2 regions of the Arthrobacter sp. TJ-217 genome follow, and region 2 is predicted to be linked to the other one. Evidence: predicted binding sites of a transcription regulator. Region 2 holds the regulator's gene; the other holds the start of a gene.
The links. The regulator LexA, encoded in region 2, represses DNA repair genes until DNA is damaged. The targets are predictions, from matches to a motif close to TCGAACANNTGTTCGA.
Positions count from the first base shown of each region.

Region 1 (14,805 bases), on a different contig from region 2:
GAGCGTCCGTTCGAGGACGGGCTTGAGGTTGGGGTGGAGGTAGCGCACCTCCTCCTCGCCCATTTTGCGTTTGATGTACGGATGGACGGCTCCGCCCTGGATGGGCCCGGGGCGCACCAGGGCCACCTCGATGACGAGGTCGTAGAACTGCCGCGGCTGCAGCCGGGGAAGCATGCCCATCTGGGCCCGGCTTTCCACCTGGAACACCCCCACCGAGTCGGCGAGGCACAGCATGTCGTAAACACCCTGTTCCTCTTTGGGGATACTTGAGAGGCTCCATTTTTCACCGAAATGCTTTTCGACGAGGTCGAAGTTGTACTGGATGGCGGCAAGGATGCCCAGACCCAGCAGGTCGAACTTCACGAGGCCCATCCAAGCGCAGTCGTCCTTGTCCCACTGCAGGACGGTCCGGCCCTCCATCCTTCCATTCTCAATAGGGCATGCTTCACCGACGGGCCGGTCGGTGAGGACCATTCCCCCCGAATGGATGCCGAGATGGCGGGGAAATTTCAGCACGCTCGTCGCCAGGTCGATCACCGGCTGCGGGATGTCGTGGTCGGTGCTTGAGACGAGCCCGCCCCAGCGCTCAACCTGCTTTGACCAGGCATCCTGCTGCCCAGGGCTGTGACCGAGCGCCTTGGCCATGTCCCGCACCGCGAACTTGGGGCGGTAGGTGATGACGTTGGCGACCTGCGCCGCATTGAAACGGCCGTACTTCCGGTACACATACTGGATGACCTCCTCGCGCCGGTCGGAGTCGAAATCCACGTCGATGTCCGGTTCCTCGTCACGCATGCTCGAGAGGAAGCGTTCAAAGGGAAGCTGGTATTTGATCGAATCGACCGCGGTGATTTCCAGCAGGTAGCAGACGGCGGAGTTCGCGGCGGAGCCCCGGCCCTGGCAGAGGATCCCCCGGCTGCGGGCGAACCGCACGAGGTCGTGCACGATCAGGAAGTATCCGGGGAAGTTCTTGCTCTCAATGACATCGAGCTCGCGCTGGATCCGTTCCCGCACCTCCTCCCGGCCGGTGTAGAGCCGGTCGGCGCCCTCCCACACGAGCTGCCTCAGGTAGCTCATCTGGGTGTGGCCGTCCGGCAGTTCAATGGTGGGCAGTCCCGGCTTGACGCTCCGCAGCCGGAAGGCCAGATCGTCCGCGATGTCGACCGTGCGTTCAACGGCTCCGGGATAGTTCCGGAACCGGGCCGCCATTTCAGCGCCGCTGCGCAGATGCGCGGCGCCGGCCGCCGGAAGCCATCCGTTCATCTGGTCGAGGCTCCTGCGGGCACGCACCGCCGCCAGCGCGGTGGCGAGCCGGTGCCTTTCGGGTGCGGCATAGTGCACGTTGTTTGTGGCGAGCACCGGCAGCTTCAACCGGGAGGCAAGCGCGGCAAGGGCGTCATTGTGGAAGGTGTCCAGCGGGTTTCCGTGATCGAACAGCTCAACGGCAACGTTGTCCTGGCCGAACAGGTCTCTCAGGCGTACGAGTTCGGCCTCCGCTGCCGCCTCGCCGCCGGCGGCAAGGGCCTTTCGGACAGGTCCTTTCCGGCAGCCGGTGAGGATCAGCCAGGCGCCGGCCGCTGCGTCGGCGAGGGATTCAGGGCTGTACCGGGGCTTTCCCTTTTCGGCGCCCTCAGCGAGCTGGGCCGCGGTAATAGCGCCGGCAAGCCGGTGGTAGCCGGCAGACCCCCGGGCAAGCACCACCAGGTGGCTGCCTTCCGGGTCGGCTTCCCCGTTCTGCGGTTTGGAGAGGCCAAGGGAGAGCTCGGCACCGTAGATGGTTGACAGCTCCGGATATTTTTCGGCGGCTTCGGCGAAGCGGACCACCCCGTACAGTCCGTCGTGGTCGGTCAGCGCCATGCCCCGCAGCCGCAGCCGCTGCGCTTCCTCAACAAGCTCCTCGGGGCTGCTCGCACCATCGAGGAAGCTGAAGTTCGAGTGGGCGTGAAGCTCGGCATAGGCAACAACAGGCCCGGAGCTGTCCGGCTCGGCGGCCGGGGGAGGCGTGTAGGGCTGCCGTTTCCGTGACCATGCCGGGCTGTCTCCGCCGTCGGCCCCGACGGGAGGCGCACCGGGGCGGGTGGAATCGGACAGGTTTCGTTCGAAGTCGGACCATGGAACGGGAGGGTTGCTCCATCCCATCGTCTTTCCCCCTTCAAACGGTTTGTTGTTATCTGCTGCTTCGGGCCGGCCTAGTCGTACATCGCCTCGGCCCACCATTTGTGGTTTTCGAGAAGGAGCAGCCAGGCCGATCCCGAGGAATCGACCAGTTGGAAACGGTTGAGGATGCGCCCCTGCGGGTCCCACCAGCGTTCACTGATGGGCCAGGGGCCCGCCCATGCCTGTACTGGCCGCCGCTTCCCGGTGTCGGTGCCCGTATAGAAGAAAGCGGGTTCGGCGTTGAGCAGCCCCCGCCCGTTCACGTCGATTCCGTTCCCGCGCGCATCGAGGACCCCCGCCGAAACCGGTTCAGCGAACACCGTGGCGGGCATGGGTCCGGGCAGCCGGCCGGGCCAGGGCTGGTCCTCCTCCGGCGCGGAACCCGGCGGTGCATCGCCCCAGGGAATGTAGACGCGGCGGTCCGCGAGGAGGCGGCCTCCGGCGATGATTGCCGTCAGGACGGCGCCGTGGCCCAGCATTCCCTGGACCCGGGCAAGACCGTTGTTGATGCTTTCGTCGGGTCCGGTTCCCCAAAGCCCGTCCGCGTGGTCGCTGAGGCTCTCAACAACGTCGGGGGCCACGGAAACCCGGGTGATGCCGGAGCTCAGTCCGGGGCCCGCGGTTTCCCCTCCCTGCAGCTGCCAGCGGACCCGGTCGACGATGTCGTCGGCGTCGAACCAGCGGGGATGCCGCCAGATGTGCTCGGACACCTCACCGGATTCACTGTGCAGAACCACCCGCACGGCGGTGCTGACCAGCCCCGCCCCGCGAAGACCGCCGACGAAGCGTTCGGCCGGGGCGCGGAAGGCAAACGCCAGTTGGTCGATGCGGGCGAGCGGCGGCTCGAAGTCGACTGTGACATCGAGCTGGGCCTGGGCTTTCCGGGGCACCACCGTGAAATGGTCGAGGCCGCTGGCCTGCCGGTGTGCCCGTCTTCCCTCTTCGCCGAACCGATTGCGCACGTCGGCCGGGTTAAGGGCAGCGAATTCCCCAAGTGACCGGATGCCCAGGCGGCGCAGCAGCACCGCAAGCTTCGGCTGCTCCAGGACGTCGAGGGGGAAGGTGCTGAGGAACCAGGGGGAGCTTCCCGGCGGGATGATGCACAGGGGTTCTCCCGAACCGTCGGGGGCTTCGGCGGTTTTGGCTGCCTGCTCCGCGGCGAAGGGGGCGTCGGCGATCCCGATCCGGACATCGGTCAGGCCGATCGCGGCAAGGGTCGCAAACACAACGGACGCCGTCTCCTCTTCGCCGCCGTAGTAGCGGGAAGGGCCCTGCACCCGGAGGGCGCAGAGGCCGGGGCGGATCACCTGGACCCCGGGAACGATTGTCTCGACCGCGGCAAGGACGGGTTCGAAGCAGCGCTGGTCAAGGGCGGGGTCGTAGGGAAGGGCCACGAGGTCCGGGCAGAGGGCCTGCGCTTCGCGGATCCTCAACCCCCGGCGCACTCCGTCCTGGCGCGCAGCGGGGGAGCAGGCGAAGACTTCTCCCCGGGCAACCAGGGCAAGGGCCACGTCAGGGGCGAGGAGGTGTTCCCGGATTGCCGCGGTGATCGGCCAGTCGGGGCACCACAGCATCAGCGTCCGGGTTGCGTTGGTTCGGCCGGCCGTCAGCGGCGGCGTCCCGGCCGGTCTTTCCCCCATCAGGAGCTCACCAGCCTTGGCAGGAAGAGCGCATCCCCGCTTTCCCCACCGCCGGCGTCGTGGGCGGTGGGGAAGCCGGTGCCGGCGCCGTGCTGCAGGTCCGTCAGCCACAGGTACGCATGCCGGGGACGGCCGGAGGGGTGGGTCGCAGTGACCTTCATCCGGCGCGCCCGCAGGTGTCCCCGCCCCGCGCCGACCCCCTCCCAAGCGCTCTCCACAACGCCCAGGGTGGAGTCGCTCTGCTGCCAGTTTCCCAGGGTGATCATTGCGGTTCCCCGCTGCCGCAGCCGTGCTTTCAACCGTGCGGTGTCGGAGGGCGCCAGATGCTGGGGCGCACGGGTCAGGACCACCGACACAACATCGACCAGGGCAGCGGTGACGGTGAGCCACTGCGGGCCCGGAGAGGGAACAAGGATCAGCCGCTCAAGGTTGATCCCAAACTCCCTGGCCGCCTCGACGCTGAATTCGGGCAGGCCGATGACGCTGCACCACGCCCCCGTTGCTGACGGTCCTGCCAGCAGGGCCATGGCCAGGGTCGCCGAATTCCGCACCGAATAGGAACCCCCCGACTGCAGGCCGCCCCCAGGAAGAATCCGGGCCAGCGCCGGCACCGTGGGGAGCCTCCGCGACTCAAGGCGGCTGGTTTGCATGAGGTTGATGCGCGACTGCAGATCCAGCTCGGGGCCGGCCGTGGACGGCGCCTGGAACAGCCGGGGAACCCGGGTCCCGGAACTGTCGGAGGAGGGCTCATCCCATTCAAGGGCATGCCCGGCGGCTGCTGGCGTCACCCGTCAATATTCGAATATATGTTCTATTAAGTCAATCGACGAAGGAACGCTCTGCCCGGTGGAAAAGGTGCTATGGGAAAGGGAAAATCGGGTCGCGTATGCGGCGTTCAGCCGCGGTCGCCGCTTTTCTTTTCCCGCTCCGAATCGCGTTCCTTGAGGCGGGCGGCTTCGGCCCGGACGGCGGCCTGGGTGGAGCGCTCGGAAACCAGCCAGGCCGGCGGGGCCTGAAGGAGTGCCGAGATTTCGGCGGTCGTCAGTGCTTCGGTTATTCCGCCGCGGGTGAGCCCGCCGATTGAAATCCCCAGCTTCTGTGCGACCACCGGGCGGGGGTGCGGGCCGTTGCGGCGCAGCTCGGCAAGCCATTCCGGGGGCGTCTGCTGCAGTTCGTTGAACTCCGCGCGGGTGAGCTCCCGTTCCTGAAACTTTTGGGGGGCCGCTGGCAGGAAAATCCCAAGTTTCTTGGCTGCGGTGGCTGGTTTCATTGTCTGCGGGGTTTTTGCGGGGGTCATGTTCCAAGCGTAACCGGGCCCGGCACGGCGGCGCTTTCGGTGCGTTAGTGTGAGATGGTGCCCGAGTTTCAGCCCCGAACCCTTTCCGTCGGGTTTGTCGCGGGCGTCACTCCGGGCAAGTGGGTGGCCCGGTGGCGGGAACGGCATCCGGATGTCCCCCTCGAACTTCACCAGTACGATGACGGAGCCGCCGTCGCCGCCCTGCACGCGGCCGCGGCGGATGTGGTCTTCGTCCGCCTTCCCGTCGACCGTACGGGCCTGTTCCTCATTCCCCTTTACGAAGAGCAGCCCGTCGTTGTCGCCTCAAGCGAAAATGCCCTCTCCCTCTATGACGAGGTTCCGCTGGCCGAGCTCGAGGCGGAAAAGCGCCTGAGCGTCGAGGAGTGCGGAGGCCCCAAGATCGCCGTCGACGTCGCGGCCTCGGGGGCCGGGGTGGTGGTGCTTCCAATGTCCCTTGCCCGGCTTCACGCCCGCAGGGACGCCGTGTACCGCCCGGTGCCCGGGCTCTCCGGAACGACGATCGCGGTGGGCTGGCTTGAAGGCAACGACTCCGCCGACGTCGAGGAATTCATTGGAATTGTGCGCGGGCGGACCGAACGCAGCTCACGCCAGCCCTCCGCCAAGGAAAATCCGGGGGCCGGGAAAAGCGCGGCCCAGAAGGCCGCGGCGAAAAAGGCGGCTTCATCCAAGGCCGCTCCCGCGAAGGCGGGTTCACGGGCGGCGCCGTCGAAAAAGGCGGGAGCCCGCAATGTTCCGAAAGGCAAGGCCTCCCCGCAGGGCCGGCGCGGGCGGCGTCGCTAGCGGCGCCGGGAACCGCCACAGGGCACTGCCCCGCGCCGGCGGAAGGACCTCAGGCCTCGAAGTGGGTTTCGGGCTCGCCCTGGCCGATTGAGGCAACCACGTTGGCGGCGATGTCCCTCACCTTTTGGTTCCGGCTGCTCGAGACGGACTTGAGGATATTGAATGCTTCCTGCTGGCTGCACCGGTTCTGCGCCATGATGATGCCGATGGCGATGTCGATTGCGGTACGCGACTTCATCGCCGCCTTGAGATTTGAGACGGAGTCGCTGTGCTGGGCAAGGCGCACCGAGAGCATCAGCGCCTTTGAGGTCTGGCGCACAAACCCTTCGGCCGTACGGATTGTTCCTTCGTCGAACCCACCGGGGCGGGTTGAATACACGTTCAGTGCCGCCTGGGTTCCTGCTTCAAGGTCGAACGGCACGGCGAGGATGGCTCCCACGCCGCGGGACTTCACATCGGAGAGATACTCCGGCCAGCGCTCGTCGGTGGCGACGTCCGCCACATGAACGGTCTTGTGCTCGATGCAGGCCACAAGGCACGGACCGTCGGCATGGAGGTACTGGATTTCGTCGAGTTCCTTGGCCAGCGGGCTGCTGCTTGCCACGGTGCCTGCGCGCCTGCTCCGAAGGAGGGTCACGCCGCACAGCACGTCACCTGAGCGGTCGAACAGCCGTTCCGCAGAGAAGCGTGCGAATTCGTTGAGGAACTCTTCAACGTCGTCGGTGTCGAGGATCAATTCCTGGAGGTAGTCCGTAGGGGATTGCCCGGCAACCTGGTCGGCCATAACTTTCTGGTCCTGTTTCGCTTGGTCATCCGGGTGGAAGCACCGGCACCAAAGAGGCATCCCAGAGTGGCTCAGGGACCGATGCACAAACCCGGAAGTGTTCATGATCGGCCTTCTGCTAGACCGTTATTCAACCTTCATAATACAAGATTTCCGTTTCACCACAGCGCCCCGATTCCTTTGGCCGGGAGGCCTGCGGGCCCGGAACAGGCGGTGAGGGAGGGCCCGCTGCAGGGCGCCCTCCCTCACCGGCGTGACTCAGACCCTGGCCGGCTCCGTCACCTCGGCGGTGGGCACCATGTTCTCGGCGTCAACCATCCAGGCGTACTGCTCAAGCTTCTCTATGAACCCGTGCAGGATGTCGGCGGTGGTCGGGTCCTCCTCGTCCACCTGGTCGTGGACCTTCCTCATTGTCCCGACGGTCGCCTCAAGCATGCGGACCACCCGTGCGACAGTGTCCTGTGTGGAGACAAGCCCGGCGGGGAATTCCTCGAGCGAGGTTCCCTTGGCCACGGCGCCGCTGCGTCCGTCGGGTACGGCGTGGAGGGCGCGCATGCGCTCGGCCAGCTGGTCGGTGAACAGCCTGGCGTCTTCGATGATTTCGTCGAGCTGCAGGTGCATGTCCCTGAAATTCTTGCCGACCACGTTCCAGTGCGCCTGCTTGCCCTGAAGGTGGAGTTCAATCAGATCAACCAGGACGGACTGCAGGTTGTCGGTAAGGGTTGGTGATGCCTTCATGCGTCCTCCAAGTGTAGAAAAATGCCCGCCGCGCGGGCGTGGACTACTGGCTCTTCAGTGGGTTGGACTAGCTTCACCCCAGTCCCCGGCGTTGGCCAAATCCGCCGGAACTACATATCCTAAGGGTACTTATGGTTTTACCGCTCCGTGGCATCGCGTCGGCGGAATGTGGAGCCGGAGTTCCAGTCAAGGAGGATCCGTCATGGCATCAATACAGGAATCAATCGAAGTTTCGGTGCCGGTCAGCACCGCATACAACCAGTGGACCCAGTTCGAGAGCTTCCCCAACTTCATGGGCGGGGTCGAGTCGATCACCCAGATCTCCGACACCCGCACCCACTGGGTGACGAACATCGGAGGGGTCAAGCGTGAATTCGACGCCGAGATCACCGAGCAGCACCCCGACGAGCGGGTGGCCTGGAAGAGCGTCGACGGGGAGTCCCATGCCGGCGTTGTGACCTTCCACCGGATCGACGCGAACGTCACCCGTCTGATGGTCCAGCTCGACTGGCATCCTGAGACCTTCGCCGAGAAGGTGGGCGCCGTGGTGAACGCCGACAAGCGCCAGGTCAAGGCCGACCTGAAGCGGTTCAAGCAATTCATCGAGAAGAGCGGCGGCGAGAGCGGCGCCTGGCGGGGAGAGGTCAACGCCCCTCCGACGGGTGAGTCGGCAGCCGCCAGTCCGGCCAACGGCGATCTTCCCGACCTGTCCCTCGATGATCCGGAATCGGGCGGTCCCCGCGCCGGCCAGTAGCGGCCGCCCGGTTTTGTAGGACACCGTTTTGTAGGACACGGATTTGTAGGACACGGTTTTCTAAGGAACACGACCCGGTAAGAAACAGCAAAAGACACGACGGCGGCGCCCCCCGGGCCCCGCCGTCGCGTTTTTGGTCAGTTGAAGTTTTCCCGGCGGCCCGGCGGCCGCCGCGGATCAGCGCTCGGCGGTCGCGATCGCGGCGATTGCCTCGGCTGCCCTGCGCGAGAGATCGACCGAGATCGGCGCGCTCTTTGCCGCCTTCGCGGCTGCCTGCTGTCCTTCGGCGCTCACGGCGTAGGTCCCGAAAGCCTTGACGACCTCGGCGGACTGTTCGTTTTCGTAGCTGGTGCAGTACACGTGGTACGAGACAAGAACCAGCGGATACACCCCCGGCGCGGTTGTTGTGCGGTCAAGGTCGAGCGAGAGGTCCCCTGCGGTGCGGCCCGGCACAACCGAGGCGACGTCGACGGCGGCCGCCGCGGCTTCGGCGCTCACCGGCACGTACTCCGTGCCGACCTTGAGTTTGGCGCGCCCCAGCGGCGGACCGACGGCCGAATCGTCGGCATAGGTGACCGCGCCCTCCGTTCCGGAAACGGTGCTCACCACTCCCGAGTTGCCCTTCGAATTTTCTCCGCTGAGCTCCCCGGGCCAGGTTCCGTCGGCTTCATCTGTCCAGATATCGGGGACGACGGCGTGCAGATAGTCGGTGAAGTTCTCGGTGGTGCCGGAATCGTCGGACCGGTTCACCGGGGTGATCGGCGTGGCGGGAAGATCAACGCCCTCGTTTTGGCTGGTGATCGCCGGATCGTTCCACTTGGTGATTTCACCGCGGAAGATCCGGGCGATGGTTGCGGCATCGAGGTTCAGTTCGGAAATCCCCGGAAGGTTGAAGGCAACACTGATCGGCGCAACGTAGGCAGGGATGTTGAATGCACCTCCGGGGCCGCAGGCGTCGGTCGATTCGTCCAGCTCCTCGTCGCTGAGGTAGGCATCCGAGCCCGCGAACGCCACCGCCCCGGCGAGCAGGGCACCGCGTCCTGCCCCCGAGCCGTCGGGGGAGTACTGGACCTGGGCGCGGGGGTTGATCGTGGCGAACTCTGCTCGCCAGGCCTCCATCGCTGGGCCCTGAGCCGAGGAGCCCGCGCCGGTGATGGCGCCCTGCAGGTCCGAATCGGCGTTTTGGGCAGCGGCTTCTTGTTCGGGGCCGAGCGGGTAATCGGAGCCGCAGGCCGAGAGGCCCAGTGCTAGAAGCGCAGCCGAAAACGGCGCGAGAAATCGGGATTCAACAAGTTTCACGCGTCCGACGTTACAGGCGAACGGGTTGAGGACAAAGGCGGGCTCCGGCCGGGAAAACGCTTAGCCGCGGCGCAGCCGGACGCCGTCTTCCCTGCAGATCAGGCGGCGTCCGGCACCGTCGCTGAGCTGGACCCAGATCACCGAAGCGTCGTCCGAGCGCATGTCGACGGTGCCGCTGAGTTCGGCCCCCGTGGGGGTATGCAGCGTAAGCCGCTCGCCGCGCCGAAGCGCGGTCCAGTCGCTGAGTTCTTTATCGGCGGTCCGGTCGGCCATCGTTGCGCTGCTCCTTCTGTTGCCAAAGACGCGTGCATTACCGTAGGCAACTCTAGGATCCGCCCCTGAACGTGCGGTGAACACCAGCAGACAGTTCCCTGTGGACGCACCGCTTCGACGACGCCCCGTCATCCGCTTCGGTCCTTCTAAAGGGTGCGCCAGTCTCCACTCGTGAGGTGCGACCCCGCCTGGGGGCCCATCTGCAGCATTCCGCCGTCAACAACAAAGGATGCGCCGGTGACATAGCTTGCGGCCGGTGAGGCGAGGAACGCGATGACCGCCGCCACCTCCTTGGGGTCACCGGGGCGGCCAACCGGGATCCCGGGCCGGTCCACCTCGCGCGGATCCTGGTCGCCGGCGTCGTTCATGGGTGTTGAAATCTCGCCGGGCAGCACCGCGTTGGCTGTGATTCCCCTGTCGGCGAGTTCAAGGGCGACAGTGCGGATCAGCCCGCCCAGGCCATGCTTCGACGCGTCGTAGGCCGCCGAACCCACCCGGGGCTGTTCCTGGTGGACGCTTGTCACTGCGATGATCCGACCGCCCCTCCCGGCGTCGGTCATGCGCTGCGCGGCCCGCTGGATGCACACGAACGCCCCGTCGAGGTTGGTGGCAAGGGTGGACCGCCACGTGTCCCAGTCGGTCTCAAGGAACATCGTGCCGCCGTTGACGCCGGCGTTGTTGACGAAGACGTCAACTCCGCCGAGCTCTCCGGCCAACTGGTCGACGACGTCGCCGCAGGCCGGTGCGTCGGAAGTGTCGAGTTGGGCGATCACAGCCTTCCGTCCCAGCCCGCGGACGGCTTTCGCGGTTTCCTCGGCGCCATCGGAATCCGAGTGCCAGGTGATGCCGATGTCACAGCCCGCCTGCGCCAGGGCGATCGCGGTGGCCCGCCCGATCCCCGAATCCGATCCTGTGACGATTGCCGTTGTGGGTGAGAAGTCCATTCCGTCATTTTTTCGGCAGCCGGAGGTGAGCGCAAGGAAAACGAGGAGGTGGACAAGGCGAAGCCCGGCCAGGTACTGCGCGCCCGGCCCGGGCTGAAGGATGGAGCGGCCGCGGCCTTCCTAAGCCTCGACGGTCTTCTGGTCGGTACCGCCCTGCAGCGATTCGCCCTTGACGGCCTCGGAATCCGCTCCGGACATGATCTCGATCTTCCGTGGCTTCGCACGCTCCGTGACCGGGATATTGACGCTCAGTACGCCGTTCTCGTACCGGGCCGAGATGGCGTCGATGTCGATTCCCTGGCCGAGGTTGAGCTGGCGCAGGAAGGATCCGCTTTCGCGCTCGCGGGTCAGCCACTTGACCCCTTCGGCTCCGCGGAGGGTACGCTCGGCCCGGATGGTGAGCAGTTGGCCGTCGACGTCGATATCCACGGATCCCGGGTCGATGCCGGGAAGGTCTGCCGTCAGGATGTAGTGGTCACCCTCGCGGTACAGATCCATGGGCATCAGGCGCAGCCCCTGCCGGGGGTCCAGCAGTGCACCGGCGACGCGGTCCAGTTCGCGGAATGGGTCGAACTTCATGGCCATTTGAAACAACTCCTTCGCAACGGCCACCGACAGTGGTGGGTCTCCTCATCTCTAGGGTTGAGCGCTCTTCGCTCAACCTGCAATTAAATTAGCACTCTCAGGGGAGAGTGCCAAGAGGTGGGAGCGGCTTTTTTGCCTAAAACGAACAGGCGGGCGTCCCCTCGGCGGAGGGCGTCGGGTGCCGGCCACGGCGGAAATACCCGTAGACGGGCATGGGAAAAGGGGCCGGGAAAGGGGTGCGTGAACGCGCAGGGGGCTGACCCCGGCCTCCGGGCTGTTACAGCACAGCACCGGATCCGGCGGTCCAACGAATGGTGCCTGCGCGGGGCCTCGATCCCCGGGCCTTCCGCGTGTGAAGCGGATGCTCTACCAGACTGAGCTACACAGGCAATGGTTCTCCAATAGCTTAGGGCATGAGCGCCGAGGTCCAAACCCGGAAGCGCCGGCAGGGCGCACAGCACAGTTTTCCGCCGGCGGTTTTCTGCCGCGGGGCTCCCCGTTTCGGGTACCGTCGATGGATGCTCCCTTCAACGATCGTCTTCGATGTGAATGAGACCCTCTCCGATCTTTCGCCGATGGAGCAGCACTTCGCCGAAGTGGGCGTCCCCGAGGGGACAGCCCGCCTGTGGTTCACCTCGCTGCTGCGGGACGGATTCGCCCTCACCGCCGCGGGGGCCAACCCCCGCTTCGCCGAGGTCGCCGAGGGCGCGCTCCGGGTGGTCCTGGCCGGCCAGCCGCTGAACCGCAGCGAGGACGAAGCGCTGAAGCACCTGCTTGGCCACTTCCGGACGCTTCCGGTCCATGCCGACGCGGGGCCCGGTATTGCCGCGCTCGCAGAGTCCGGCCACCGCCTCGTCACACTGACCAACGGGCCGCGGGCGGCAGCGGAATCGCTGCTGGAGCGCGCGGACCTCCGCGGACACTTCGACCTGTTGCTTTCCGTCGAGGACGCACCCCTGTGGAAACCGGCCCCCGAGGCCTACGCTCACGCGGCTGACGCGTGCAGAGAGAAACCCGAGGACCTGATGCTGGTCGCCGCCCACCCCTGGGACATCGATGGCGCCGCCCGTGCCGGCATGCGGACCGCCTGGGTGAACCGGACCAACGCCGCCTACCCCGGGTACGCCCGGACACCGGATCTGGTGGTCGGGGGAATCGCCGACCTGGCGCGGCGTTCGGGGCACTAGGCCGGTCCGGAAACGCTAGCGACGCATCAGCCAGCCCAGGGTCAGCGCTCCCATTGAGCGCCGGAAACCGCTCTCGCCGCCGGCAACCTCGAGCGCCGCCCAGACGGCAAGGCATCCGGTGCTTGCGCGGGCAAGAAGCTTCCGGTTGTCCTCGTCCAAGGCCATCAACGAGGCGGCGCCCAGCGCCGCCCAGCCCAGGATGGGGAGGTTGGGAGGCAGGACCACGTTCTGCCGCCCCAGGTCATCGGTAAAAAATCCCATCAGGCACCCTTCTTCTTCGAGGCGGACGGCTCCTTCTTGCCGCCGGAGCCTTTCTTCTCCCGGTTCTTCTCAACGCTGCGGCGCAGCGCTTCCATCAGGTCGAGGACATTCCCACTCTCGTCCTCCTCGCCGGCCGCACCGAAGGTCTCCTCGGTATTGACCGTGTCGCCCTTTTCGATCTTGGCCTCAATCAGCGTGCGCAGCTGCACCTGGTATTCGTCGGTGAAGTTTTCCGGATCGAAATCCGTCGAGAAGGAGTCGACAAGCGCCGACGACATCTGCTTTTCCTTGGCGGAGATGCGCACCGTCTCCTCAAGGGCGGGAAAGGAGGCCTCCCGGACCTCGTCGTCCCACAGCAGGGACTGCAGCACCAGGATCTCACCGCGGACCCGGAGGGCTCCTAGCCGGCTTTTCTGGCGCAGGGAGAACTGGACGATCGCTGTCCGTTCGGTCTCCTCAAGTGTCTTCCGCAGGAGCACGTACGCCTTCGTCGACGCCGAATCCGGCTCAAGGAAGTAGGAGCGGTCGAACATGATGGGGTCGATCTGCTCGCTTGGCACGAACTCGACGACCTCGATCTCGCGGCTCCTTTCGACGGGAAGGGAAGCGAGATCCTCATCGCGGAGGATTACCGTGTGCTCGCCGTCATCGTAGGCCTTGTCGATGTTCTTGAAGTCGACAACGTCGCCGCAGACCTCGCAGCGCCGCTGGTAGCGGATCCGGCCGCCGTCCTTGTCGTGGACCTGATGCAGGCTGATGTCGTGGTCCTCCGTGGCGCTGTACAGCTTGACCGGCACGTTGACCAGGCCGAAGGCCACCGCTCCCTTCCAGATCGCTCTCATGGAACAAGTGAACACCACGCCCCGCTCACCAAGCCAGAGCGGGTTCTCCCCCGGTCTACGATGGACGGGTGACTTCCGAACCAGCAGAACCCACTGTCAGCCGCACCACCGACGACGACGGCGGGCTGCTGCTGCGCATCGAACAGCGTTTCGCCTTCCCTCCGGCGGTTCTGTGGAAGCATCTGACCGATCCCGGCAAGCTGAGGTACTGGTTCCCCTCCGAGATGGACATCCTGCCGCGCAAGGGCACGGAGGTGCGGTTCTCCGTGAAGGGTCAGCGCCCGCTGCGGGGGACGGTCCTCGAAGCCGAAAAACCCTCCCTTCTCGCCTTCACCTGGGACAAGGAGACGCTCCGCTGGGAGCTGGAACGCGAGGAGGACAAGGGGTGCCGGGTGGTCCTGACGATCACCGTCCCCGATGCTTCACGGCTTGCCACAACCGCAGCCGGCTGGCACCTGACCCTTGCGGGCCTCGACGACCTGCTCAACGAACGCAGCCTCGGGCAGAACCCGGCTCTGTGGCAGGTCTACGTGGACCGCTACCGGAAACAACTGGCCTCCTAGGAGCGGCCGTCCCGGCGGAGTAACCTGGCCGCCGGACACTGGCGTTCGCCAGCCATCCAGATAACACTTGGGGAATGGCACCGAACTCCCGCCAGTCGCAGACGGTCACGGTGCACGGCCGCACCCTAAGGCTGTCGAGCCTGGACAAGGTGCTTTACCCGGAAACGGGAACCACCAAGGCGGAGGTTCTGAGCTACTACGCTGCCGTGGCCGAAGCATTGATCACCCATGCGCGCGACCGCCCGGTGACCCGCAAGCGCTGGGTGCACGGCGTGGGGACCGCCGGAGCTCCGGGGCAGGTGTTTTTCCAGAAGAACCTTGACGCCTCCGCGCCCGACTGGATCGTGCGCCACCCGATTGAGCACAAGACCTCCACGAACCTGTACCCCGTGGTCAACGACCTTGCAACGCTCACCTGGCTGGGACAGATCGGCGCCCTTGAGATCCACGTCCCCCAGTGGCGCTTCGGCCCCGGGGGAGAACCGGGGAACCCCGACCGGCTTGTGCTGGACCTCGACCCCGGTCCGGGAACGGGGCTGCCCGAATGCGCCGAAGTGGCCCGGCTCGCCCGGGACATCCTGACGGACATGGGGCTTGATCCCCGGCCAGTCACGACGGGCTCCAAGGGCATCCATCTCTACAGCCGCCTCGACGGACGGCAGACCTCCGACCAAGTATCC
Region 1 is NZ_JBZCNJ010000007.1:219,467-234,271, forward strand. Features, by position in the region: gene AC4D2R_RS13935 (error-prone DNA polymerase) at 1-2,139, opposite strand, end outside; gene AC4D2R_RS13940 (DNA polymerase Y family protein) at 2,190-3,797, opposite strand; gene imuA' (DnaE2-dependent mutagenesis accessory factor ImuA') at 3,797-4,585, opposite strand; gene AC4D2R_RS13950 (DUF5997 family protein) at 4,693-5,094, opposite strand; gene AC4D2R_RS13955 (LysR substrate-binding domain-containing protein) at 5,152-5,895, shown strand; gene AC4D2R_RS13960 (ANTAR domain-containing protein) at 5,945-6,679, opposite strand; gene AC4D2R_RS13965 (Dps family protein) at 6,938-7,417, opposite strand; gene AC4D2R_RS13970 (SRPBCC family protein) at 7,620-8,171, shown strand; gene pstS (phosphate ABC transporter substrate-binding protein PstS) at 8,349-9,470, opposite strand; gene AC4D2R_RS13980 (hypothetical protein) at 9,531-9,743, opposite strand; gene AC4D2R_RS13985 (SDR family oxidoreductase) at 9,890-10,687, opposite strand; gene AC4D2R_RS13990 (Hsp20/alpha crystallin family protein) at 10,808-11,272, opposite strand; tRNA gene AC4D2R_RS13995 (tRNA-Val) at 11,585-11,661, opposite strand; gene AC4D2R_RS14000 (haloacid dehalogenase type II) at 11,791-12,459, shown strand; gene AC4D2R_RS14005 (hypothetical protein) at 12,475-12,720, opposite strand; gene ku (non-homologous end joining protein Ku) at 12,720-13,562, opposite strand; gene AC4D2R_RS14015 (SRPBCC domain-containing protein) at 13,631-14,125, shown strand; gene AC4D2R_RS14020 (ATP-dependent DNA ligase) at 14,200-14,805, shown strand, end outside.
Region 1: imuA' (DnaE2-dependent mutagenesis accessory factor ImuA') is a predicted target of LexA. The motif match lies at 4,596-4,611, and genes of this name have one in related genera.

Region 2 (14,805 bases):
GCACGGGAGAAGGCGGCATCGGCCGACATCGTCATCACCAACCATGCTCTACTTGCCATCAGCGCCTTCGAGGGCATCGCCGTGCTGCCCGACTACGACGTCGTGGTGATCGACGAGGCACACGAACTGTATGACAGGGTGACCGGCGCGGTCTCCGGTGCACTGTCCGCGTCGATGGTCAGTGCCGCCGCCACGGCGGCCCGGCGCCACGCCTCGATCCGCACCGACCCGCTCGACTCCGCCGGGCGCGCCCTCGAAGCCGCGACGGCGGGCCTGCAGTCAGGGCTGATGCCGGGCCCCCTGTCCGAGGAACTCGAGCAGGTGCTTGAACAGGTGCGTGAAGCCTCGCGCGCGGCGATGTCGGACATCAAGCCCGACGGGAAGTCCGAGGCCGCCGACGCCGACGGCGGCAGGCAGCTCGCCCGATCGCGGCTGCTGGTCGTCTTCGAACTCTCGGAACGGCTCCTCGGGGCGGCAGCAGCGAACGAGGTCGTCTGGGCCTCGCGGCCCAGCACCTTCACCCCCGGCGCGGGGTACGCGCAGGTTGACGAAAGCGCCCCCGCAACGCTCAACGTGGCTCCGCTGTCGGTTGCGGCACGGCTGCGCGAGGGGCTCTTTGCCGACCATACGGTCGTCCTCACCTCGGCCACCCTTGCGATCGGCTCCGAATTCGGCCCGGTGGCGGGATCGCTGGGCCTCACCGGGACAGGCGCCCCTTCCTGGACGGGCGTGGACGTCGGCAGCCCGTTCGACTACCCCCGGCAGGGCGTGCTCTACGTTGCCAAGGACCTCCCAAAACCCGAACGCGGCACCTCGGAGGCCCAGCTCGAGGAGCTCGCGGCCCTGCTGAAAGCCTCAAACGGCGGAGCGCTCGGGCTGTTCTCCTCAAGGCGTGCCGCCGAGGAGGCCGCCGAGGCGCTGCGCCCCCGCTTTGGGTTCGAAATCCTGTGCCAGGGGGAGTCCTCCCTGTCATCGCTGGTGAAGCAGTTCTCCGAGGAACCGGACACCTGCCTGTTCGGGACGATGTCGCTGTGGCAGGGCGTGGACGTGCCCGGCTCGTCCTGCCGGCTCGTGGTGATCGACCGCATCCCGTTCCCACGGCCTGATGATCCACTGATGACGGCACGCACGCGGGCCGTCGCGCGGGCGGGGGGCAACGGGTTCATGAGCGTGTCGGCCACCCACGCCGCTGTGCGCCTGGCGCAGGGCGCGGGACGGCTGATCCGCGCCAGCGGAGACCGGGGCGTTGTCGCTGTCCTCGATTCGCGGCTGGCCAATGCGCGGTACGGGTCGTTCCTCAGGGCGGCAATGCCACCCTTCTGGTCGACCACCGACCGGCCCACGGCGCTGGGAATCCTCGAAAGGCTTTCGGCCGGAGTGCGCTGAGCCCGGCGGGCGGGACTCTCAATGTCCGTCCCGCCAGGCCGGCCGGGCCGCCTCGCCCGGCCGGTCAGGCAGAGTGCCTTGGCGCCCCCGCGTCCGGCCTAGAGGGCGCGCATCACCGAAACGACCTTGCCCATGATGCTTGCGTGGTCGCCAAGGATCGGTTCGTACCGGGTGTTCTGGGGGAGCAGCCAGGTGTGCCCGTCGCGCTGGCGGAAGGTCTTCACCGTCGCCTCATCGTCGAGCAGCGCCGCAACAATGTCGCCGTTCTGGGCGCTCTGCTGCTGGCGGACCACAACCCAGTCACCGTCGCAGATTGCGGCGTCGATCATCGAGTCCCCGGAAACCCTGAGCATGAACAGCTCTCCGTGCCCCACAAGCTGGCGCGGCAGCGGCATGACGTCCTCGACCACCTGGTCCGCCAGGATCGGACCGCCCGCGGCGATCCGCCCCACCAGCGGCACGAGGGCCGTGTCGACGGCCGCCGGGAACTCCAGCGTGCGCAGGCCCTGCTCCGCGGCCCCCGGCTGCCCTGCCGCAGCCGCGGGCCGGTCGCCCAGGGTCAGCGGAAGGAGCACCTCCATGGCGCGCGGGCGCTTCGGGTCGCGCCGCAGATAACCGAGCCGCTCCAACTGGGAAAGCTGGTGGGTGACGCTCGAAAGGCTGGCGAGCCCCACGGTGTCACCAATTTCGCGCATTGACGGCGGATACCCGTTCGCGGCGATCGACCGCTGGATCGTCTCGAGGATCTTCATCTGCCGCGGGCTCAGCCCCTTGGGCACCGTGCGTCCACGCGGCCTGCCGCGCAGCGGTGTGGCCACCGGGTCGGCGACCGGGCCGGCTGCCTCCGCCGACGCTCCGGCCTGCGGCGCGCCCGGCGCCCCGCTCCCTGCCGTGCTCTGCTGTGCCACTGGCCTGTCCTTCCGTGTCCTGCCCTGCCCCGGCCGGCCCGCATGGACCTGTTTTGTCGGTGGCGTCTGGTCTTGTGGGTTGTGGCGGAAACAGGGCCCGGTCCACCCACTTCCGATTCCTGCTCCGCCTGACCTCAACGCTAGGCCAGTACCACCGTGTTTTCAAACATATATTCGAGCGAGTCTCGACAAAGTTCGATAACAAGTGCTAAGAATAACCAGTACGGAAATAGAAGACTTGTTCTAATTAAAGCTCGGCACAGGTTGGATGTATTCGAAACTCCAGAAGAGGTGCACGTCATGACCGCAACAACAGTCCCACTCGCCGGAACGGCCGCTCGACGGCCCGCAGCCAGAAGCGGGGCGGCCCAACTGAACAGCCCCCTGCGGCTCACGCGCCGGGGCCGGCTGCTGCTCATCGGTGCGCCCGTGGTGCTTGTCGTTGCGGCCCTCGTGTTCCTCGCCGCGGCCCTCACAGCCCCGGCTAAAGCCGAAACGACCGCCGGAGCACTGACCGAGACAGTCAGCGTCAACGTCGCCCCCGGTGAAACCCTCTGGTCACTGGCCGCCGAATTCGCCCCCGAGCGCGACCCCCGCGACGTGGTTTCGGACATCGTCGAGCTGAACAACCTCGGATCCTCGGTTGTCCAGGCTGGCCAGGCGGTCGCGGTGCCCGTCGCCCGGTGACCCTGCCGGCCCGATCCACCCCGCTCGAATTCAGCCTGTCCGATTCAGCCGTCCGCGATCCCACGGTTTCCGATTGCCGCGGCGGCCGGGCCGTCCCTTAAACTCGGAGGGTGACCGACCGCCTTGAGTCCCTGTCCCGCCTCCCGCTCCGAGAAAACCTCGTGGGGCTGCACCCGTACGGGGCCCCGCAGCTCGACGTCCCCATCCTGCTCAACGTCAACGAGAACACCCACGGCGTTCCCATGGATGTGCATGCGGCAATAGTCGAAGCGGTAAGCAGTGCGGCGGTGGGGCTCAACCGCTACCCGGACCGCGAGTTCTCCGAGCTCCGGGCCAATCTCGCCACATATCTCGGCCACGGACTCACGCCCGATCAGGTCTGGGCCGCGAACGGGTCGAACGAAATCCTCCAGCAGGTCCTCCAGGCCTTCGGCGGGCCCGGACGCACAGCGATCGGTTTTCCCCCCACCTACTCGATGTATCCCCTGCTCGCCGGCGCCACCGACACCCGCTATGTGACGGCGCACCGCGACGCCTCGTTCAATATCGGCGCGGAGGAGGTGGCCGATGCCGTAAGCACCACCGGGGCCAATGTGGTCTTCCTGTGCTCGCCGAACAATCCGACCGGGACCGCGCTGGGCCTCGATGTCGTCGAGGCCGCCTACGCGGCGGGGGAGGAGGCGAAAGCCATCATCATCGTTGACGAGGCCTACGCCGAGTTCGCCCATGAAGGCACTCCCAGTGCGCTCACGCTGCTCCCGGGACGGGAGCGCCTCATCGTCTCGCGCACCATGAGCAAGGCGTTCGCCCTCGCCGGAGCCCGCCTCGGCTACCTTGCCGCGGCCCCGGAGATCGCCGACGCCCTGCGCCTGGTGCGGCTTCCCTACCACCTTTCGGCCATCACGCAGGCTGCCGCCAACGCGGCCCTGACCCACGCGTCGACCCTCCTGGCGAACGTGGAGGCGATCAAGGGCCAGCGCGACCGCATCGTTTCCGAGCTCGGAGCCATGGGCCTGGCCCCTGTGCCCTCGGATGCCAACTTCGTCCTCTTCGGAGGGCTGCCGGAGCCGCGGCGGGTCTGGCAGGGGCTCCTGGAGGCGGGGGTGCTCATCCGCGACGTGGGCATTCCAAACCACCTGAGGGTCACCGCGGGGACGGAAGCCGAAACTTCGGTGTTCCTTGACGCCCTGAAACGGCTGCTTTGACCGTCGTCTCCTAGACTTGTAGGTATGTTCGCTGCCGCCGGCCACCGGCGGGCGGTGCAGTTTCGAATTTCCCCCAACACGAAGGACCGTCATGACCGTGCAGATCTCCGCCGGCCGCACTGCCCGGATTGAGCGGATCACCAGCGAATCGAGTGTCTTCGTCGAAGTGAACCTCGACGGCACCGGTGAATCCGACATCAGCACGACCGTGCCGTTCTTCGACCACATGCTCACCGCCCTCGCGAAGCACTCCCTGATCGACCTCACCGTGAAGTCAACGGGCGACACTCACATCGATGTTCACCACACGGTGGAGGACACGGCGATCGCGTTCGGCGAGGTGCTCTACGAGGCGCTGGGCACCAAGGCGGGGATCCGCCGATTCGGGGAGGCGACCGTTCCCCTGGATGAGGCCCTGGCCCATGCCGTCGTCGACATCTCCGGACGGCCCTTCCTCGTGCACGGCGGAGAACCGGCCGGCCAGGAGTACCACCTGATCGGCGGGCACTTCACCGGGTCGCTCACCCGCCATGTCTTCGAAGCCATAGCGCTCCATGCCCGGATCTGCCTCCACCTCAATGTGCTTGCCGGAAGGGATCCGCACCACATCGTCGAAGCGCAGTTCAAGGCGTTCGCCCGCGCACTGCGGGCCGCAATCGAAACCGATCCCCGGGTCACCGGGATTCCCTCAACGAAAGGCGCGTTGTAACAGTGTCCAAGGTGACAGTGCTTGACTACGGCTCGGGCAACGTCCGGTCGGTGGTGCGCGCCCTCGAAAGGGTCGGCGCGGAGGTTACCCTCAGCGCCAAGGCCGACGACGTACTGAACGCCGACGGCCTCCTCGTGCCTGGCGTTGGCGCGTTCGCAGCCGTCATGAAGGGGCTCAAGGACGTCGACGCCCTGAGGATGATCGGCCGGCGCGTCGCGGGAGGCCGTCCGGTCCTTGGCATCTGCGTGGGGCTGCAGATCCTCTTCGACGAGGGCGTCGAGCATGGTGTGCGTACCCCCGGAATGGGGGAATGGCCGGGAAACGTCGAGCGGCTCAAGGCCGAAGTCGTCCCGCACATGGGCTGGAACACGGTCCGGCCACCCGCCGGGTCGGGCCTGTTCGACGGCATTGAAGACGAACGCTTCTACTTCGTCCACTCCTACGGCGTGCAGCGGTGGGACTTTGAGGTGACGCAGCCGGACATGCGGCCGCCGCAGGTGACATGGGCCGACCACGGCGGAGAGTTCATCGCCGCCGTCGAAAACGGGCCCCTGAGCGCCACCCAGTTCCACCCCGAGAAATCCGGCGACGCCGGGGCGCAGCTGCTGAGCAACTGGACCAAGGGACTCCGGTAGCCGTGCTCAGCGTCCTCATGATGGGTCTGGCCGGTCTGCTGATCGGCGGCGCCATCTCCTTCCGGAGCCAGGGCCTGCCCAAAGCCCTCAGCATCAGTTTCTGGGTCCTCGCGGGCATGGCCCTGGTCGGCGCCTACCTCTTCACCCTGCCCGGATGACCCGACCGCAACCCCTCTCCCGATAAGCCCGTCGAAAGAAGAAAATGAGCCCCTTCACCGAGACTCCCAGCCTCGAACTCCTTCCCGCAGTGGACGTCGCCGACGGTCAGGCCGTGCGCCTGGTCCAGGGGGAGGCGGGCAGTGAAACCAGCTACGGTGATCCGCTCGACGCGGCCATGGCCTGGCAGGACGCCGGCGCCGAATGGGTTCACCTGGTGGACCTCGACGCCGCCTTCGGGCGCGGCTCGAACGCCGCGCTGCTCGAGCGCGTGGTGCGCAAGCTCGACGTGAGGGTTGAACTGTCAGGCGGAATCCGCGACGACCGTTCCCTCGAATCGGCCTTGGAGCTCGGCGCCGAACGCGTCAACCTCGGAACCGCCGCACTCGAGAACCCGGAGTGGGCCGCAAGCGCGATCGCACGGTACGGCGACGCGATCGCCGTCGGCCTCGACGTGCGCGGCACCACCCTTGCCGCCCGCGGCTGGACCCAAGAGGGCGGCGACCTCTGGGAGGTCCTGGAGCGGCTCGAGGACGCCGGATGCGCGCGGTACGTGGTGACGGACGTGACGAAGGACGGAACCCTCCGCGGGCCGAACGTCGAACTGCTCCAGCAGGTGCTCGAGCGGACCTCGCGCCCTGTCGTAGCCTCCGGCGGAATCTCAAGCCTCGACGACCTCGCCGTCCTGCGCCAGCTCGTGCCCAGCGGGCTTGAGGGAGCCATCGTCGGCAAGGCGCTCTACGCCGGCGCCTTCACCCTTCCCGAGGCGCTCGACGTCGCGGGACGCCCGGAACCCCGCGGGTGACAGGGAGGGAGCTCCCGGCGCATATCGCCGCCGCCCTCGCCGGCAACCTCACGGATTCAGCCGGCAGGCCGTGGGCCGGCCGCGACCTCTCCGGCGGGGGCAACCCGCTGCACAACTTCGACGCCGACGACGGCACCGCTGCTCCGGCCTACACGGCCGCGGTCCAGGCCCTGCTGGAGGGCTCCGGCACTGAAGAAGACGTGGTTGCGGCGCTCGGATCGGTGCGGGTCTTCATTCCCATCGTCGCCCAGCTCGCCGAGGCCGCCGCGGGGGTTGGGGGAGTAGTTTCGGACAAGGCAGCAGATATGGCCCTTGTCACGCTGAAGGCCCCCGGCGGGCGGACGGCGCTTCCGGTGTTCAGCTCGAACGCGGCGCTCCAGGCATGGCATCCCGAGGCCCGCCCCGTGGCGGCCTACGCCGCACGCGCGGCGCTTGCGGCGGTGGCGGAAAACGTCGAACTGCTCGTCATCGATCCCGGTGCCGATTTCACGTTCGTTGTGCGCCGACCGGCGATGTGGGCGCTGGCCCAGCAGACGCGGTGGATCCCGTCCTACCGCGACCCTGCGCTCACAGGCGTGGTCTCCTCGGTCAGCGCCGGGGAGGATGACATCCTCGAGGTCCGCCTCGGTGCAGGCTCCGGCGTCGCGGCGCGGGCGGCGGACGGTAGGCTTGCCTCCGGCGGCGGAACTGGCCCCGAGCTGCGCATGGAGGTCCGCCTGAAGGCGGGACTGTCGCCGACCGCAGTGAGGGATCTGGTCGGACGGCTGCGCGCTTCACTTTCAACACGGAGAGAATTCGTTGAGCGGGTCGACTCGCTCGAAATCAAGATAATCAGCTGAACGCGCGGGAAACCCGCGGAGAGAGAATACGCCTGTGAACTTCGCTGTCTACCGCGAGCTGCTTCGAATAGTCCCGGTCCGCAGGCTCCTGCTCGTCGGCATGATCGCGCGGTTCCCTCACTCGGCGGCCGGGGTGCTGCTCACCCTCCACGTCGTCCAGACCCTCGACCGCGGCTATGCCGCCGCCGGTGCGGTTGCCGCCCTCGTCACGATCGGCATCGCCGTCGGCGCCCCCTGGCGGGGGCGGCGCGTGGACCGGGTGGGCCTGCGCCGCGCACTGATTCCCTCAATCATCGCCGAAGCGGTGATCTGGTCGATCGCCCCGCGCCTGCCCTACGAATGGCTGCTGCTCGCCGCCCTGGTGGGAGGGCTGTTCACCCTTCCGGTGTTCTCGGTGGTCCGGCAGTCCCTCGGCGTGCTCGTCGAGGGAAAGGCACGGCGCACCGCATTCACCCTCGATGCGATAGCCACGGAAACCATCTTCATGGTTGGCCCGGCGACCGGCATCGTTCTCGCAACCCAGGTCTCAACGGTTCTCGGGCTGACCCTTATCGGGTTCGCCACCGCCGCCGCAGGGCTGATGCTCATGGCATTCAATCCACCGACGCGCACCGGCCAGCCCGGCGCACTGCCCGCCCCCACCGAGGCGGAGGACACGGCGCTGGCGGTTGAAGCAGTGGTTTCCTCGGCGCCCGCCCACGTCAATGAGGCCTCGGCGGAGCTCTTGACCCGGGAAGGCCGGTCCGTGGGCACGAGGATGCGCGGAAAGCTCAGCGCAGGCTTCCCCTGGCTCACGGTCCCGCTGGCCGTCGTCATGGCGGTCGCCGCGGCGGCCGGACTCGCCCTCTCCGGCACTGAGGTCGGAATCATCGCGACCCTCGAGCAGACGGGCAAGGATAACCAGATCGGCCTCGTCTTCGCCGCCTGGTGTGCGGCATCGATTCTCGGCGGGCTCCTCTACGGTGCCCTCCATAAACCCATCTCCCCGATGCTCCTCCTGCTGGGCATGGGAGTGCTGACCATCCCGATGGGCTTCGCCGAGGACACACTGTCCCTCTGCCTGCTCTCGTTGGCTCCCGGCCTGCTGTGCGCCCCCGTGCTGTCCGCCGCATCGGAGAAGGTGGCGGAACTGGTGCCCGAGAAGCGCAGGGGAGAGGCGATGGGCTGGTACGGCTCGGCCCTGACCTCCGGCGTGGCCGTCGGTGCGCCGCTGGCGGGACTGCTCATCGACACTGTCGGGCCCTGGGGAGGATTCGCCGCAGTCGGCGGCGTCGCAGGGCTCATCGGCGTTGCCGGAATCGCCGCCCAGCGGGTCCGCCGGCGCCGGGTGGATTCCCGCCGCTAGCACCGGACCGGGCCTCAAAAAGCCGGGACGGGCGGCGCCCACCGGGCCCGAGGCCGGAGTTTCACACCGCTGGCAGCGGCCAGGGCCCAAGAAGCCCGGACGGGCGGTGCCGGCCGGGCTTCTCGGTGCTGGGCGACATGGTGGACTAGTTGACCGGGCCGGTGAACTTCTCGCCGGGGCCCTTGCCCGGCGCATCCTGGATCTGCGAGGCTTCGCGGAAGGCGAGCTGCAGCGACCGCAGGCCGTCACGCAAGGGGCCTGCGTGCTGGCTGCCGATTTCGGGGGCGGCCGCCGTCACGAACCCTGCAAGGGCGGTGATCAGTTTGCGGGCCTCGTCGAGGTCCTTCAGTTCCTCGGCGTCGTCGCCGGCTGCAAGACCACACTTGACGGCCGCGGCGCTCATGAGGTGCACGGCCGAGGTGGTGATTACCTCAACCGCCGCGACTTCCGCGATGTCGCGCATCTGCTGGTTCACTTCGGCTGCGGCATCCGCCGCTTCGCGGGGTGCTGATTCTTCGACGAAACTGCGTCGCAGCGACGACGGAAGATCGCCGGCGTGCTGCTCTCCGGTGGAGGCGGCTGACGGATTGCTGTCTGGGCTGTTCATACTGGTAAGCTTGTCACAGACCGACTGAACGCCGTTACTCTTCCTGCCCTTGGCGGGTATGGGAAAAGACACGTTCGGTATGCAAGCGGAGTCCTCTCCCACCCGCGATTGCCTGGTGCTTCCGATGAAGCGCTTCAGGCAGCCGGGTTTGGTCGGTGCAGGCGCTGACAGCGCCGGAGTCACCCGGTTCAGCGACCGGGCGGCGCCCCAGCACTGATTTCCCGAGGCCTTCGATTGCTCATGCAATTGGAGGCCTTCTTCTGTTGCAGGGGTCCTCGACCTTAGAGAAATCAGGAGCTACACATTAGCGAGCCAAGAATCAATGATCGTATCCGCGTCTCCGAGGTGCGGCTGGTCGGACCTGCCGGCGAACAGGTGGGGATCGTCCGTATTGAGGACGCACTTCGACTTGCAGCCGAGTCCGACCTGGATCTTGTTGAGGTAGCGCCGCAGGCCAAGCCGCCCGTCGCCAAGCTCATGGATTTTGGTAAGTACAAGTACGAAGCCGCGATGAAGGCGCGCGAGGCGCGCAAGAACCAGACCTACACGGTCCTCAAGGAAATCCGCTTCCGGCTAAAGATCGACACCCACGACTACGAGACCAAGCGTGGCCACGCGATCCGTTTCCTTGGCGCAGGTGACAAGGTCAAGGCGATGATCCAGTTCCGCGGACGTGAACAGCAGCGGCCCGAGATGGGTATCCGGCTGCTCCAGCGCTTCGCCGAAGACGTTGCCGAGGTTGGCGTCGTCGAGTCGTCCCCGCGCATCGACGGGCGCAACATGGTGATGGTCATCGGCCCGGTCAAGAACAAGGCTGAAGCAAAGGCCGAAGCCCGCCGGGCAACGCAGCGCGCCGACGCGAAAGCCGCCAACGAGGCAGCGAAGTCCGGCGGAGGCGAAGCACGCGTTGATGTTTCAGGTGCAAGCGGCGCTCCGCTGACCCAGAGCCTTGCCGACCTGCTTCCCGAGGGATACTCGATCACCGGCAGCGAGACTGCGCCGGCCGAGGAATCGGCACCGAGTGTCGAAGCTCCCGCGGAGCCGAAGGCCGAGCAGGCACAGACGGCGCCGGCCGAGCAGGCACCTGCCGTGCAGGCACCTGCCGCCGCGCCCGACGCGAAGGAAGCCGCGCCGAAGGCCGCACCGAAGACCGCCGCCCCGAAGGCAGCAGCTTCGAAGCCGGCAAGCGAACCGGCAGCCAAGCCGGTCACCGCCCCCGCCGCCGCCCCGAAGGCGGCAGCACCGGCACCGGCAGCCAAGCCGGCCGCCGCGCCAAGCCCGGCCGCAGTGAAGCCTGCTGCCGCACCCAAGCCTGCAGCTGCTCCCAAGCCTGCTGCTACGCCCAAGCCGATGGCGGCGCCCAAGCCTGCCGCGGTGCCTAAGCCAGCCGGAAGGACGGCTCCCGCGAAGAGCCCGTCGAGCCGGCCAAAGCCTGGAAGTTCCGAGTAGGAGCCTCCCAGCTCTTGGGATCCCATCGGGTGACCAAGTAAAACCACAGGTGCTTCCGGGCGCCGTCACACCGCTGACAACCGTCTGCGGCTACCAAAAGGAGATCGGTTCGCATGCCGAAGATGAAGACCCACAGTGGCGCCAAGAAGCGCTTCAAGCTGACCGGAAGCGGCAAGCTGAAGCGCCAGCAGGCAAACCGCCGCCACTACCTTGAGCACAAGTCCTCGACGCTGACCCGCCGCCTTGCCGGCGACAAGATCGTTTCGAAGGCCGACACCAAGGTCATCAAGAAGATGCTCGGCGTCTAAGACCACACCAACCTTTCCGGGAAAGCGCCCCTATCCGGGGGAGAGCTGCGGCTCAGGCCGTGCCGGATGAACTACTGAAGGAGTACGCACGTGGCACGTGTGAAGCGGGCGGTAAACGCCCACAAAAAGCGTCGGGTTATTCTTGAGCGCGCAAAGGGCTACCGCGGGCAGCGTTCGCGCCTGTACCGCAAGGCCAAAGAGCAGCTGCTGCACTCGTTTGTGTACAGCTACGGCGACCGCCGCAAGCGCAAGGGCGACTTCCGCCGCCTGTGGATCCAGCGCATCAACGCTGCATCCCGCGCCAACGGGCTCACCTACAACCGCCTGATCCAGGGCCTGAAGGCCGCAGAGATCCAGGTTGACCGGCGCATGCTCGCCGACCTCGCCGTCACCGACGGCGCCGCGTTCGCAACGCTGGTCCGCCTCGCCAAGGAAGCACTGCCCGCCGACACCTCGGCGCCGGCAGCAGCCCAGGCACCGGTGGCCAAGGCTCCCCGGGCCTCCAAGGCCAAGGCCGCAGCGAAGGCCTAGGTTTCCGTTGCCGGCCCGCCGGCAGGAGCCTGAAATTTCATGACTGTATCCGGACGCCCCGAGACAGCGCCGATGTCCAATCCCCGAGCAGATCGGGTGAAGGAGGTTGCGCGGCTCGCGGGGCGTCCGGCGCGTTTAAAGCGCCGGCAGTTCCTCGCCGAGGGGCCGCAGGCCGTACGCGAGGCGCTGCGCGCCCACACCTCGCACCGGGCGGACGGCGGGCCGCCCGTCGTCCTTGAGCTTTACGCAACCCCGGCCGCCGTCGAACGCCACCCGGACATCGCGGAGCTGACCGGCTCCTCCGGGCAGCCCGATGCGCGCCTGGTCACCGACGAAGTGCTCGCCGCAATGTCATCGACCGTCACTCCGCAGGGGTGGATCGCCGTCTGCTCCTTCCTCGACGTCCCCCTCGAGGCGGTGCTGGAGCGCAGTCCTGCGCTGGTCGCTGTCCTGGTCGAGGTGCGCGACCCCGGGAATGCGGGGACGATCCTGCGGGGCGCCGATTCGGCGGGAGCCGACGCGGTGATCCTCACCGCCTCAAGCGTCGACCTTTACAACCCGAAGACCGTCCGCTCCACCGCGGGCTCCCTGTTCCACCTGCCGGTGGTTCTCGGGGCGGAGCCCGGACTCCTGCTTCAAGCGCTGAAGGCGCGGTCGGTCGCCGTCCTTGCCGCCGACGGGTACGGAACCGTTGATCTCGATGCCCTCCAGGACGAAAGCGCCGCCCGCCGGCTCCTGCCCGGGACTGCTGCGGCAGGGCCCGACGGTGCCGGCGCCCGGCTCGAGGACCCGACGGCATGGCTCTTCGGCAACGAAGCGCAGGGCCTGCCCGGGGAACTCACCGGGGCCGCCGACCACAGGGTGGCCGTTCCGGTGTACGGCAAAGCCGAAAGCCTCAACGTGGGAACCGCGGCAACCGTCTGCCTCTACGCATCGGCCCGCGCCCAGCGCCGCTCCTGACGCCGGCGCTGCCGACCCTTCACCTCGAGCCCCGCCCGTCGTCCGGCACTGCCCATCCAGCCCCGCCGAAGCGCAGGCTCCAGCCTTTTTCCGGCAGGCCGGCCCGGCGCCCGACCGCGGTACGTCAGGCGACGGGCTGCAGCTCCCGCGCCGCGGTGCTCCGGCGGGCATCGATCCTGCCACTCATGAGTGCGACAAAGAGCCCCACCGCGGCGAGGCCGGCGCCCACCAGCGCGGGAGCGGTGAACCCCCACCCCGCGGCGATGACGACGCCGCCCACGGCGGCGCCAAGGGCATTGGCGATGTTCAGTGCTGCATGGTTGAGCGACGATGCGAGCGACGGGGCCCCGGGGGAGACATCCAACAGCCGCGTCTGAAGCGACGGGATCAGCGATGCGCCGCTGGCGCCGACAAGGAACACGAACAGGAAGGCCGTCGGGGCCCAGCCCACCGCCAGCGGGAACAGCAGGAGGACAACGATGATGACGCCCATCACCCAGTAGATGCTCCCGAGGACGGAGCGGTCGGCGATGCGGCCGCCCACAACGTTCCCAACGAGCATGCCCACACCGTAGAGGGCCACGACGATCGGCAGGACGCCCACGGGCAGCCCGGTGACCTCGGTGATGGTGGGGGAGATGTACGAGTAGACGGCAAAGAAGCCGCCGAAGCCGACCGTGCCGATCAGGAGCGTCATCCAGACCTGGGAGCGGCGGAGCGCGCTGAGTTCACTGCGGATGCTCGCATCGGGGTGAACCTCCTGCAGGGGCACGAACCGCAGGATCAGCAGGAGCGTGGCGAACCCGATGACCCCGACAAGCAGGAACATGGTGCGCCACCCGAACTGCTGGCCGAGCCAGGTGGCGAACGGCACTCCCACGACATTGGCGACGCTCAGCCCCACCATGACCATTGAAATGGCCCATGCCCTCCTCGTGGGCTTGGCCAGTGACGCGGCGATGACCGCCGCAACACCGAAATACGCGCCGTGGGGGAGCCCGGAAAGGAAGCGGGACAGAAGCAGCCAGCCGTAGCCGGCGGCAAAAAACGAGGAGAGGTTCCCCACCGTGAAGAGCACCATGAGCCACAGGGCCATCGTGCGTTGGGGCCTGCGGGCACCAAGCGTTGCGAGGATCGGCGCACCCACCACGACGCCGAGCGCGTAGGCGGAGACAACATGCCCGCCCTCGGTGTAGCTGATCCGCAGGTCGTTCACCATCTCCTGAAGCAGGCCCATGATGGCGAACTCGGTGGTGCCGATACCGAAACCACCCACCGCCAGGGCGGTGATGGCCAGGGACAGCTGGCGGGGCGTGAGGACAAGAGGACGCTGGGAGGCAGCCATTAACTTCTTTCGGCGTAGGGAGGTGTGCCGCCGGCGGCAGCACACGACGCCTTTGTCCACTGCAAGTCTACGGGGCCGCCTCGACCGCAGCGGCGCCAACCCTGCAGAATGCCCACCGTCCGCCCTCCCACTTTCGTGCCCGCCCACTTCCGTGCCTGCCGAATCCCTGCCTGCCACACCCGCGTCCCGAATCCGTGCATGGCCAAAGCGGCGCCGATCTGATTGGCTTAGGTAATGGGCTGGTTTTCTCGCAAGTTGCAGTTACCGCAGAGTGAGCACCTGCGGGAGGACATCAACGTTCCCGAGCCCGGCGCCGACGCCGCTGGAGAGTTCTCCGAGGAGGCCTACACCTCCACGCAGCTCAATGCCGGGCAGCGCGTCCCGGGTGTGAGCCCGCACGGGGAATACCGGCACGAGCTGAACCCCGAGCACTTCGACGAGCCCGGGGACGGACGGCTGGTCCATCCGGAGGAGAGCTGACCGGTCCGGCTCCGGTCCACCGGCTGGATACACTTCTGCGGTGACTCCAAGCGAAACTTCTCCCGCCCTGCGCCAGATCGTCGGAGCGGCTGTCGTCGATTCCCTCTCCCGGCCCTCCCTGCTCCTCGTCGCGCGCCGCACCGCCCCCGAGCAGTTCGCCGGGATGTGGGAGTTCCCCGGCGGCAAGGTCGAATCCGGGGAAGCCGTCACCGACGCCCTGCACCGGGAACTGCTCGAAGAGCTCGGGATCACCGTCCGGCTCGGCGCCGAAGTGGCCGGCCCGCTTCCCGCCGGCTGGCCGCTCAACGCCGGAGCGGCAATGCGTGTCTGGTTCGCCGAGGTGGCTGACGGTACGGCACAGCCCCTCCAGGACCATGACGAACTGCGCTGGGTGTCCCTGGGCGACGCCGGCGCCCTCGATGAACTGCCGTGGATTCCGGCCGACCGCCC
Region 2 is NZ_JBZCNJ010000009.1:169,530-184,334, forward strand. Features, by position in the region: gene AC4D2R_RS15835 (ATP-dependent DNA helicase) at 1-1,386, shown strand, start outside; gene lexA (transcriptional repressor LexA) at 1,485-2,204, opposite strand; gene AC4D2R_RS15845 (LysM peptidoglycan-binding domain-containing protein) at 2,595-2,981, shown strand; gene AC4D2R_RS15850 (histidinol-phosphate transaminase) at 3,092-4,186, shown strand; gene hisB (imidazoleglycerol-phosphate dehydratase HisB) at 4,278-4,895, shown strand; gene hisH (imidazole glycerol phosphate synthase subunit HisH) at 4,898-5,530, shown strand; gene AC4D2R_RS15865 (hypothetical protein) at 5,533-5,688, shown strand; gene priA (bifunctional 1-(5-phosphoribosyl)-5-((5-phosphoribosylamino)methylideneamino)imidazole-4-carboxamide isomerase/phosphoribosylanthranilate isomerase PriA) at 5,733-6,491, shown strand; gene AC4D2R_RS15875 (SseB family protein) at 6,488-7,330, shown strand; gene AC4D2R_RS15880 (MFS transporter) at 7,365-8,675, shown strand; gene AC4D2R_RS15885 (DUF1844 domain-containing protein) at 8,821-9,282, opposite strand; gene infC (translation initiation factor IF-3) at 9,628-10,731, shown strand; gene rpmI (50S ribosomal protein L35) at 10,845-11,039, shown strand; gene rplT (50S ribosomal protein L20) at 11,130-11,570, shown strand; gene AC4D2R_RS15905 (TrmH family RNA methyltransferase) at 11,610-12,530, shown strand; gene AC4D2R_RS15910 (MFS transporter) at 12,655-13,875, opposite strand; gene AC4D2R_RS15915 (hypothetical protein) at 14,110-14,355, shown strand; gene AC4D2R_RS15920 ((deoxy)nucleoside triphosphate pyrophosphohydrolase) at 14,396-14,805, shown strand, end outside.